Regions from separate parts of the Neorhizobium sp. BT27B genome, predicted to be linked through region 1. Evidence: predicted binding sites of a transcription regulator. Region 1 holds the regulator's gene; the other holds the start of a gene.
What was found. Region 1 encodes LexA, which represses DNA repair genes until DNA is damaged. Its sites were predicted from a motif close to TGTTCNNNNTGTGTTCNG; they were not measured.
Positions count from the first base shown of each region.

Region 2: AAIH70_RS04210 (glycosyl transferase) is a predicted target of LexA. The motif match lies at 2,666-2,683, and genes of this name have one in related genera.

Region 1 is NZ_JBCIYT010000001.1:46,280-51,890, forward strand. It holds gene eno (phosphopyruvate hydratase) at 1-905, opposite strand, end outside; gene kdsA (3-deoxy-8-phosphooctulonate synthase) at 1,039-1,887, opposite strand; gene AAIH70_RS00230 (VOC family protein) at 1,890-2,768, opposite strand; gene lexA (transcriptional repressor LexA) at 2,941-3,660, shown strand; gene AAIH70_RS00240 (ComEC/Rec2 family competence protein) at 3,641-5,611, opposite strand, start outside.
Region 2 is NZ_JBCIYT010000001.1:794,347-799,957, reverse strand. It holds gene AAIH70_RS04225 (hypothetical protein) at 1-377, shown strand, start outside; gene AAIH70_RS04220 (ribonuclease HII) at 387-1,052, opposite strand; gene AAIH70_RS04215 (PA0069 family radical SAM protein) at 1,449-2,606, opposite strand; gene AAIH70_RS04210 (glycosyl transferase) at 2,739-3,251, shown strand; gene AAIH70_RS04205 (hypothetical protein) at 3,346-4,308, shown strand; gene moaB (molybdenum cofactor biosynthesis protein B) at 4,360-4,914, opposite strand; gene AAIH70_RS04195 (4-(cytidine 5'-diphospho)-2-C-methyl-D-erythritol kinase) at 4,935-5,611, opposite strand, start outside.

The sequences.
Region 1 (5,611 bases):
ATCTTGTCGGTCAGGTATTTCCAGCCAGCCCAGTCGTCTTCAGCCATACCGTCCTCGATCGAGATGATCGGGTATTTTGCAGCCAGTTCGGCCAGATAGTCAGCCATGGCTTCCGGCTCGAGCGCGCGGCCTTCGCCTTCCATCTCGTATTTGCCGTTCTTGAAGAATTCGGTCGAAGCGCAATCGAGGCCGAGGAATACGTCGTCGCCCGGCTTGTAACCGGCCTTTTCGACCGACTTCATGATGAAGTCGAGGGCTTCCGGCGCGCTCTTCAGGCCCGGAGCGAAACCGCCTTCGTCACCAACGTTGGTGTTGTGGCCCTGTGCGCCCAGTTCATTCTTGAGGACGTGAAAAATTTCCGAACCGATGCGAACGGCTTCGGAAAGCGATTCCGCGCCGACCGGCATGATCATGAATTCCTGGAAATCGATCGGGTTGTCGGCATGCGCGCCGCCGTTGATGATGTTCATCATCGGAACCGGCAGGACGTGAGCGGCTGCACCACCGATGTAACGGTAAAGCGGCAGACCGGACGATTCGGCAGCAGCCTTGGCGACAGCGAGCGACACGCCGAGGATGGCGTTGGCACCGAGACGCGACTTGTTCGGCGTGCCGTCCAGCGCGATCATGGTCTTGTCGATGTGGATCTGGCTTTCGGCATCGAAACCGCCGATGGCATCGAAGATTTCCGTGTTGACGGCTTCAACGGCCTTCAGAACACCCTTGCCGCCATAACGCTTGCCGCCATCGCGAAGCTCGACGGCTTCGTGCGCGCCGGTCGAGGCGCCCGACGGAACGGCTGCACGGCCCATCGTGCCGTCTTCGAGATAGACGTCGACCTCAACGGTTGGGTTACCGCGGCTGTCGAGGATTTCGCGGGCAATGATATCGGTAATGGCAGTCAAGGGTCTCTCCTCAGGTTGACGGGCTTCAAGCGGTCACTGAAAATGGCTCACAATCAATGACACGGCAATTACAGTGCAGGCACTTTTGGTTCCTTGACGGTGATCAAAAGCGCAATTTGTCACACAGGCTTTATCACGCAGCCTTGGCAATGGCATCGAATGCCAAAAGCTTTTCCAGCAGCTTTGGCATGTCCTTCAAATGCACCATGTTCGGGCCATCCGATGGCGCATTGTCCGGATCCTCATGAGTCTCGATGAAGACGCCGGCGACACCGACAGCCACCGCTGCGCGCGCCAGAGTCTCAACGAACTCACGCTGACCGCCGCTCGAGCCACCCTGCCCGCCCGGCTGCTGTACCGAGTGGGTAGCGTCGAAGACGACCGGCGAACCAAGCGACGCCATGATCGGCAGCGAGCGCATGTCGGACACCAGCGTATTATAGCCGAACGAGGCGCCTCGCTCGCACAGCAGCACGTTGCCGTTGCCGCTTTCCGTGAATTTAGCCTGGACGTTCTTCATGTCCCAGGGCGCCAGAAACTGGCCCTTCTTGACGTTGATGGCGCGGCCGGTCTTGGCGGCAGCCACCAGAAGATCGGTCTGGCGCGACAGGAAGGCCGGAATCTGCAGGATATCCACCGTCTCGGCGACGACTGCGCACTGCTCTTCGGTGTGGATGTCGGTGAGAACCGGAAAACCGAACTCCTTCTTGAGATCGGCAAAGATCTCCATCGCGGTATCAAGCCCGATGCCGCGTTTGCCGGCGATCGAGGTGCGGTTCGCCTTGTCGAAGGAGGATTTGTACACCAGGCCGATGCCGAGCTTGCCGCAAAGCTCAGACAGAGTGCCGGCGATCATGAAGGCATGATCGCGGCTTTCCATCTGGCAGGGGCCGGCAATCAGGGAGAGTTTCTTGCTGTTGGAAAAAAGGACCTGCTTGGCCCCCTCGCCGACGGTTACTTCGGCCTTGGCGCTGACAGCCATGATCACTCCTCGAAAGCAAATACGGCACCCTGTCCGGGCGCCGGGGCAACCACGATGCGACTGCCCTTATCCATGAATGCGACGTCATTAGCAGCAAGCACCGCCCGTGTCACGGCAAGATCGGGAACACGGAATATCACCGCGGCACGGCCAAGACCGGTTCGCGACAATGACGCCGCATCGCCTGCGGAAGAAAACGTGTCGGCAAAGGTTTTGGCGTCAACGAGCCTTAAAACCGCATTGCTTGCGGCAAACCTGTGATCACCGAAATCGAATTTTTCAGCGCTTGCATCAAGCACGGTCCCAATCCGCTCGACGTCTTCCTGCGTATTCCCCGCCAGCAGAACAACCTGGGACAAAGCCGCGACACCATTTTCATGACGTTCCAGCGCCGATCGATCTGCCGGCAGGGGATCGAGCCGCTGGCATGTGAAGACGCCGAAAGAATCAGCGTCACTCCGCGCCGCAAAGGCCAGCCGAAAACGGGCCAGTTTTTCGGTCCCGTCCGGCAATTTGGCAAATCTCGAAAATTCCAGCATCTTGCCGGCAGAGACCCCGGCCTCGACAAACCGGGCATCATCCGCCTGCGCATCGTCGGTTGCCAGCGCCATGGCGGACAGTCCCTCCTCACCTGCAGGAGTGCGAAACTCACCATCCTGCCGGACAAACACGTTTCCATCGGCGAATGCCTGATCATAGGCAGCCTGATCCACTATGGAAAGCGGCTCGAGATAAGTACCGTCACCCATGAAAACACAGGCATTTCCCGTCCCGAAGGGATGGGCGGCATCTGCAGCCACGGTGAAGCCCAGTGCTTTCAATCGGCGGCGGGCGCCATCAAGCGACATGGTCGGCAGGACGAGATGATCGATCGTGAACATGGCAGCCCATTTCCAAGCGTTGATTGTCTTAGTGATCGATCTTTCCGGCTGCACGATCAAGACCAGCCGCAGCACTGTTCGTTCCGCGCAACTACCATTTTTCGCCACTTGCAGAACACACATGGAACATATAGTGTCCGTTCTGGATTTGTTTCACCTTTGAGGACCCGCCATGCTCACGCGCAAACAGCAGGAACTGCTTCTGTTCATTCACGAACGAATGAAGGAATCCGGCGTCCCTCCATCGTTCGACGAGATGAAGGATGCGCTGGATCTGGCATCCAAATCAGGCATCCATCGCCTGATCACTGCGCTTGAAGAACGCGGTTTCATCCGCCGTTTGCCGAACCGTGCCCGCGCACTGGAAGTCATCAAGCTGCCGGACGCCTACAATGCAAGCCTGCAGCCGCGCAAACCGTTTGCACCGAGCGTCATCGAAGGCAGCCTCGGCAAGACGCAGCCCGTGCGTCAGGTGACACCGCCGCCTGTTGCCAATGACAGTATGCCCGCAACAACCGTGCCGGTCATGGGCCGCATTGCGGCCGGCGTGCCGATCTCGGCGATCCAGAACACGACGCATGAAATTGCCGTGCCACCGGAAATGCTGGGCAGCGGTGAGCATTATGCACTGGAAGTGCGTGGTGATTCGATGATCGAGGCCGGCATTCTGGATGGCGATACGGTCATCATCCGCAACGGCAGCACGGCAATGCCGGGCGATATCATCGTGGCGCTGGTCGACGACGAGGAAGCGACGCTCAAGCGTTTCCGCCGCAAGGGCGCATCGATCGCGCTCGAAGCGGCCAACCCGGCCTATGAGACCCGCATTTTCCCGCAGGAACGCGTCAAGGTGCAGGGCAAGCTCGTCGGCCTCATTCGCCGTTACCACTGATACCTGCCTTGCCGCTCAAAAAGCGCAGCGGCTCCGGCAGTGTCGGATCAAAAAGATTGCGCCGCCAGTCATAGTCGCGGTGACGCGTCCAGGAGCGATCGGCGCCGACCATGGCGGCGGCGATCGACCATTGTTTGGGATCAGAATTTCCGTTGAAGCGGATTTCCAATGCTCCTGTTCTGCGTAACGCCTCGCCGTTGATCATCAATGCGCCCGAACGACAGCGATCAAAACGGGCACGTGCCGCAACAACCATTTGCGCGACATCGCAGGCAGGCCCGGCAAAGCGGGCATCTTCCACCACAGCGACCGCCGGGCCGCTGGTTGTTCTTGCGACACACCATGACCGGCCTGCGCAGACGAATGTATCCAATACACTTTCGCGCAGAGCCTTTTGCATCGCCTGCCGCGCTTGAAATACTTCTTCGGGCGTGAGGGGCGGTCGTCGTGATGTCGCTCGTTCTTTCGGTGCGTTGGCCTCTCGCAGTGCGGTGGCCTGCTGCTCTCCTCCCATGCTCGTCGAGACTGACCTCAATCCATCCGCAGTTTTTGGAACGGCCGCTCCATTCGGCAGCAGCACCGCAACCTCTGCCGATGTCGTTGTACCGTTTTTCGGCGATGGCGTGTCCAGCAATGTCGGCGCCGCAGGCTGGGGCAATGACAATGCGTGGCGCCACTGCGAATAAATGAAACCGGGCGGACGCGCGCGATTGGTCGCGACCTGCTTATTGCCCAGCAAGGCGGCAAGGCTTCCATCTTCGGAAACCAGAAAATCCGGCGGCGGATCATGCGCCACCCGCCATGACAGAAAGATGGCCAGTGCCAGAAGCGGCAAACCCAGCAGATGAAGGCGTGTGCGCAGCAAGGTCAGCATCAGAAAACCGGCTGTGGCGACGGGCAGAAACCACGACGGTTGGCGCCCGATGGCAACATCACCTCCCCAGGTCGCAACCATCTTGGCGACAACGATAACGCCCTCCAGCCCGACGCCCATCACCTTCAGGAAAAAGCCGTCGAGGCCAAATGGCATCAACAGCATACCGATCAGGCCGAAGGGCATGACGATGAAGGAGACCAACGGCATGGCGGCCAGGTTCGCCGCCAGTCCATAGGTCGATATCCGGTGAAAATGGTCGATGGAAAAGATAGCCGTCGACAGACCGCCGATCAGCGATGTGGCGAAAACCCCGCCGGCCAGATGCCCGATCGCCAGAACGGGCTTGAGTGCCGCGGGTCGCCATGGCGTTTCGCCGTCTTGCGCCGCCCCGCGCCTGCTCCATGCAGAATAACCTGCGACCAGCGCCACCGTTGCCGCAAAAGACATCTGAAAACTCGGCCCCAATATCTCCGAGGGTGAGACGACAAGAACGACAAGCGCCGCCAACGCCACATTGCGCAGGCTGATCGATGGGCGATCGAAAAACACGGCGGCCAGCATGATCGCCATCATGATGTAGGCGCGCTCTGCCGATACACCGAAGCCCGAAGTCAGGTAATAGCCGGTTGCCATCAACAGCGCCGCGGCCGCGGCCAGTTTCTTCACCGGAAAGGCCTGGGCAAATCCTGGCAGAAGCGCAAGCAGACTGCGCATGCCGATAAAAAAGATGCCCGCCGCCAGCGCCATGTTCAGACCGGATATGGCAACGATATGGGCAAGGCCCGACACGCGCAAAGCCTCGGTCGTTTCATCGGAAATCGCTCGCCGTTCGTCGGTGACGATGGCGGCGGCAAACGCGCCGGGATCACCGGGCACGGTTGCGCGGATGCGCGAGGCGATCGCGCTGCGCCATGCAAAGACGGTTCGCTCAAGTGTTTGCGCCCAGGTCTCGGCAACCGGTCCACTCATCAGCGTGGGGGCACCGTAGAAAAAGCCGATCGCGCCTATGCCGTCGTAATAGGAGGAAAAGGCGAAATCGACGAGGCCGGGCAACGCCGGTCCGGAAGGCGGCGA
Region 2 (5,611 bases), 750 kb from region 1:
CTGTTGCCTCCGAAAAAAACAGGGTGGTGTTGCCCCGTGGGTTCAAAGACGCAACGCTTAGCTTCCGTGATCCAACACCACGCATTCCGCGACTTAGTAAGCCGCTGTCTACATTGAGCGATTTTTCAGAATTAGACGTTCAAACAATGTTGCGTGGAGAAACCATCACTTTTTCCGGCATGGATCCAAAATCGGCCAGACATATGGTTCTAAGCTGCCTTTCCGGGTTGTTTTCGGAGCGGAGATGTAACGTGACGGCAACGGGCACGGTTGAAACCTATACGTTTTCGTTGCCGCTCAATGAGTTGAAGAACTGGTCTGAAGCTACCGATGAAATCGCCGCCTTGTTCGACAGGCTGAAGGTCATTGAGCAGTAATATTAATCATCAGAAATCCACCTCATCCTTCTTCAACGGCCGAAAACTCATCCGGTGTAGCACGCACGGCCCGTGCGCCTCGATAGCGCCCCGGTGCTGCGCCGTGCCATATCCCGCATGTCCTTCAAACCCATAGGCAGGCCACACAGCGCCGGCCCGCGCCATCATGCGGTCACGCGTCACCTTGGCAACGATGGAAGCGGCGGCGATGGAGACCGAGCGGGCATCGCCCTTGATGACGGCGCGGCCCGCGCAGGTGATGCCCGGCACAACGTCGCGACCATCCGAGAGCACGAGGGCAGGGGGCGTTTCCAGCCCCGCCACCGCGCGCCGCATGGCATCAAGGCTGGCGCGCAGAATATTCATGTCGTCGATCCGTTTCGGGCCGGATGAGGCAATCGACACCTGAGCAGTAGCGATGATCGCATCGAACAGTTTTTCGCGCTGTTTCAGGCTGAGTTTTTTCGAATCGTTCAGCCCTGCCGGGATGTTGTGCGGGTCGAGAATGACGGCGGCGGCAACGACCGGGCCTGCGAGCGGGCCACGACCGGCCTCATCGGTGCCGGCCACCGGCCAGAGACCTTCGGCGCGTGCGGCGTCCTCGATGCTGAAATCGGGTTTCAGCGGCAGGGGATCGAACAGTTTGGGAGAATCGGGCGGCGTGCTTCTTTTCATGGCGGCGAAAATCGCACGCCGACCCGATCTCCTGCAAGCCCCGGCATAACGGCGGCAACGTTTCCTCGCCAAGGGGCGGCGAGAGCCGGGGTTTTTCGAGACGGAAAGCGGCGGTGGACCGTGTCGAAATTCTTTGTCTGTAGGCGCTATGGAAAAGCTGATTGAAGGATCGACAGTGCGCCCATCCGATCTCCCCCCATGTGGGGGAGATGCCCGGCAGGGCAGAGGGGGGTAATCCTGGCGCAAATGCCTCTACGCCCCATCTGCCGCACTGTTGCTTACCCCCCTCTGTCACCTTTCGGTGACATCTCCCCCACATGGGGGGAGATCATTGGGAGCAAGCCACACCCTCTCTCAACTCATCAGCAATTTCCTTATTTCAAAGGAGGCCTGCCCTCATAACAACGACAACTGCACGCCCCCTCCATCCGGCCGCACAAACAGATCGTCGCGCAAGGACATGCCGCGCCGGGCCAGACCCAGTCGTTTGGTCGCCATCTCGAAACGGCGGCCGATCTGCCAGGCATAGGGACCTGCCCCCTTCATGCGCTTGGTGAAGTCGGCATCGTAATCCTTGCCGCCGCGCATCGAGCGCACCAGGTTCATCACATGCCGGTAGCGGTCCGGGTAGTTCTGCAGCAGCCAGTCGCGAAACAGCGGCGCCACTTCCAGCGGCAGGCGCAGGAGAACATAACTTGCCTCGCGAGCACCGGCGGCGTGTCCCGCCTCCAGTACCCGTTCGATCTCGTGATCGTTGAGCGCCGGAATGACCGGCGACACCATCACCGCCGTCGGAATGCCGGCCTCGGTCAGCGTCCTGATCGTGTCCAGCCGGCGGGACGGCGTCGCGGCGCGCGGCTCCATGCTCCGCGCCAGCTTGCGGTCGAGCGTCGTCACCGAAATCCCCACCTTGGCCAGCCCCCTCGACGCCATGTCGGAAAGAATGTCGATATCGCGGGTGATCAGCGATCCCTTGGTGACGATCAGCACCGGATGATTGGCCTTCTGCAGCACTTCGAGAAGCTGTCGCATGATGCGCCACTCCTTTTCGATCGGCTGGTAGGGGTCGGTATTGGTGCCGATGGCGATCGGCCGCACCTTGTATTCCGGGCGGCTGAGTTCCCGCTCCAGCAGTTTGGGCGCATCCGGCTTGGCAAACAGTTTCGCCTCGAAATCCAGCCCCGGCGAAAGCCCCATATAGCTGTGGGTGGGCCGGGCGAAACAATAGATGCAGCCATGCTCACAGCCGCGATAGGGATTGATCGAGCGGTCGAAGCCGATATCGGGACTGTCATTGCGGGTGATTGCCGTGCGCGGCTTTTCCACCTGCACTTCGGTGCGGAAAGGCTCGAGTTCCTCCAGCGACTGCCAGCCGTCGTCAAAAGCCTCGCGGCGCTGTTCCTCGAAACGGCCGCTCGGGTTGATGCCCGCACCACGTCCACGCCGCCGATCGATCTCGATCCTGAGACCGGAGGCGCTCACCAGTGCGTTGGCAATATCTGCCGTATGGCCAGGTGCTAGCGCACCCTGCCTGAGGTCTGACAGCTCGTTCATCGGAATCTCCCGCGGCAGGCATTGCGCCACCGCTGTGACTGAATTGCTATCGGACAAATGAGAACATTGCAAGAACAAAATTGCGAGAAACAGCGAGTGGCGTTTCATGCTGCGATGCGCTAACTGTCACGAATGCTGACTGTCCTCATGGAATGCCGCGATCAGGAATCGGAACTGGCACAGACCCTGTCCGTGCTTGTGGCGGGTGCCGTGGAAGGCCTCGTCAGCGATGTCGTGGTGCTCGATCACGGCTCGCGCGATGCCTCCGCAAGGGTGGCCGATGCCGCCGGTTGCCGTTTCCACACCCACTGGGATATCAAGGACATATTGCGATCCGTGCGCGGCGAATGGCTGCTTCTGATCGAGCCCGGCGCGCGGCCACAGATCGGCTGGATCGACGAGCTTGGCGAGCATGTGGCGATGAACCGGCAGCCGGCAAAATTCTCGCCGTCGCGCAATCACCGCCCGTCTTTTTTCAAGCGTCTGAGCCGTCGTGTGCCGCCGCTGGAATACGGTTTTGTTCTGCCGAAGAAACAGGCGATCGCACTCGCCAAATCCGGCATGCCGCTGTCGCAGCTGGCGCAAAACCAGAAGGCCTTTACGCTGATCAGCGAAATGGTGCCGGCCTGGGCTGCAAGGGGTTAGGTCGAGCGCAGGATTTATCGCTCCCAATCATTCGTTGATGCTCGATGTGGTTTTGAGAAAGTGTATTTTACCCCTGGGTTGAGGCGGCAGCAGCATGAAACATCATTTCGGAGACGTGCTCGATCGCAGCGGCGGGCACTGGACGGTTTTGCCGAATGTCGAGCGATATGCCTATCAAATGCCGGAATGGACGAGCGGACAAAAGCTGGTCTCCATCGCGACGATCAGCAGTGACGATGCCAACTGGGAGCTGATCGAGACATTCCCCAATCTTCAGGAACTGACGCTTCATTCGCCGAGCCACGAGCAGCTTGCGTTTGTCTCGAGGCTTTGGCGTCTCAAGCGTCTGCGGATCACGCACGCAAGACCGAAGGATATCGGCTTTCTGGCGCGTCTTCAGAATCTGGAGGAGGTAATCCTGGAATATGTGTCCGGCTTCAGTGATATTTCGCCCCTCGCAGAGTTGAAGCAGTTGAGAGCGCTGCATCTTGAAAACCTGAGGCGTGTCTCGGATTTTTCAGGTCTGAAGGGTGCCGGCAGCCTGAAATATCTGAGCATTCACGGAACCTTCGATCGGCCTCAGCCGGTCGACAGTTTTGAGTTTCTGTCCTCGCTGGATGGTCTGGAACATCTGGGGCTGCATCTCATCAAGGGGCCGAAAGTGGATCAGCCATTATCGCCCATCAGGGCATTGCCCAATTTGCGAAAGCTGGATGTTTCCATGCATACGTTTCCACTGGAGGTTTTCGCCTGGGTTGAAGCAAATTGCCCGCGTGTGGATGGAGCGGTGCGGCCGGCATTTTATAAATCCGGCGGAAACATCGAGGAAATTGTCGAAAGAGACATTCGTTTTCGAATGCCCATCGAGGAGTTCGATCGTTTCGAAGATCTGTTTGTCGGCTCGGATGGCAAGAGATACGAGCGCGTTCCCCATCAGGCACTTTTGCTGGGTCGTGGTCAGCGCCGGCTGACGGGCGCACAGGACAAAATCGATAAAGCATGCGAATTGCACGCACAGAGTTACAAAAAGCTTGTGGCTGAGTTTTCGGACGGCTGACTGCAGTGCAGCAGGAGGCTTTACCCGACATCACTGGGTCTGGCCTGCCCCTCACGCCTTGCCCGTGCCGCGCTTCAGATGCTCATCCAGCCGCGGCAATATCTCGATGAAATTGCAGGGCATGTGGCGATAGTCCAGCTGCGGTTTCAATATGCCGTCCCAGGCATCCTTGCAGGCGCCGGGGGAGCCGGGCAGAACAAAGATATAGGTGGCATTGGCAACGCCGGCCGTGGCACGCGACTGGATGGTCGAGGTGCCGATCTTGTCGTAGGAGATGCGGTGGAACACGGCGGAAAAGCCTTCCATTCGCTTTTCGAACAGCGGCTCGATCGCTTCCGGTGTCACGTCGCGGCCGGTAAAGCCGGTGCCACCGGTGGTGATGACCACATCGATATTGTCGTCCTCGCTCCACGCCTTCACCTGCGCGGCGATCTGCCCCTTGTCGTCGGGCACGATGGCGCGGCCTTTGAGCACATGGCCGGCCTCGGTGATGCGCGAAACCAGCGTGTCGCCGGAACGGTCGTCGTCCAGCGTGCGGGTGTCGGAGACGGTCAACACGGCAATGCCGACGGGAATGAAAGGGCGGCTTTCGTCGATCCGGTTCATGGGTATCCTCCGTGCTGTTTTCAGGCAGACATGGTGCTGGTGGCGCAGAAATACCAGTGCGGACGCTCGGCGGCGAGCGACGATGCGGCTGCCTGTGCTTCTTGCAAACTGCGGAAAATGCCAAAGCAGGTGGCGCCGGAGCCGGACATGCGCGACAGCAGCGCACCGCGATCATCGAGCATAAACCGCAGCGTGGCGATCTCGGGAACGAGCGTGGTGGCCGCCGGCTCCAGATCGTTGCGCAAGGCGCTCAGGCAATCGATCCAGTCACTGAGCGTATCGGAGGAGGGCAGCGGGCCGACCGGCGGATTGTCGCGGTTCTGCAGCGCCTTGAAGATGGCCGGTGTCGACACGCCGATCAGCGGATTGCCAAGAACCAGCGCCATGGCCGGCATCTGCGGCAGAGGGGCAATCTCCTCACCGATGCCGCGCGCGGCCAGCGGCTGGCCGGCAAAACACATCGGCACATCTGCCCCCAGAGACAGGGCGAGCGCGGTTCCTTCCTGAGGCTCCAGGTCGGCGTTCCACACGCGCAGCAACCCATGCAGGGCAGCGGCCGCATCGGCAGAGCCGCCACCGATGCCGGAGGCGACGGGCAGGTTCTTTTCGAGATAGATGGCGACAGGTGGAGTGTCGATGCCGGCTGCGGCAAGACGCTGGCGCAGGCCGTCACGGGCTTGCAGCACCAGATTGTCGG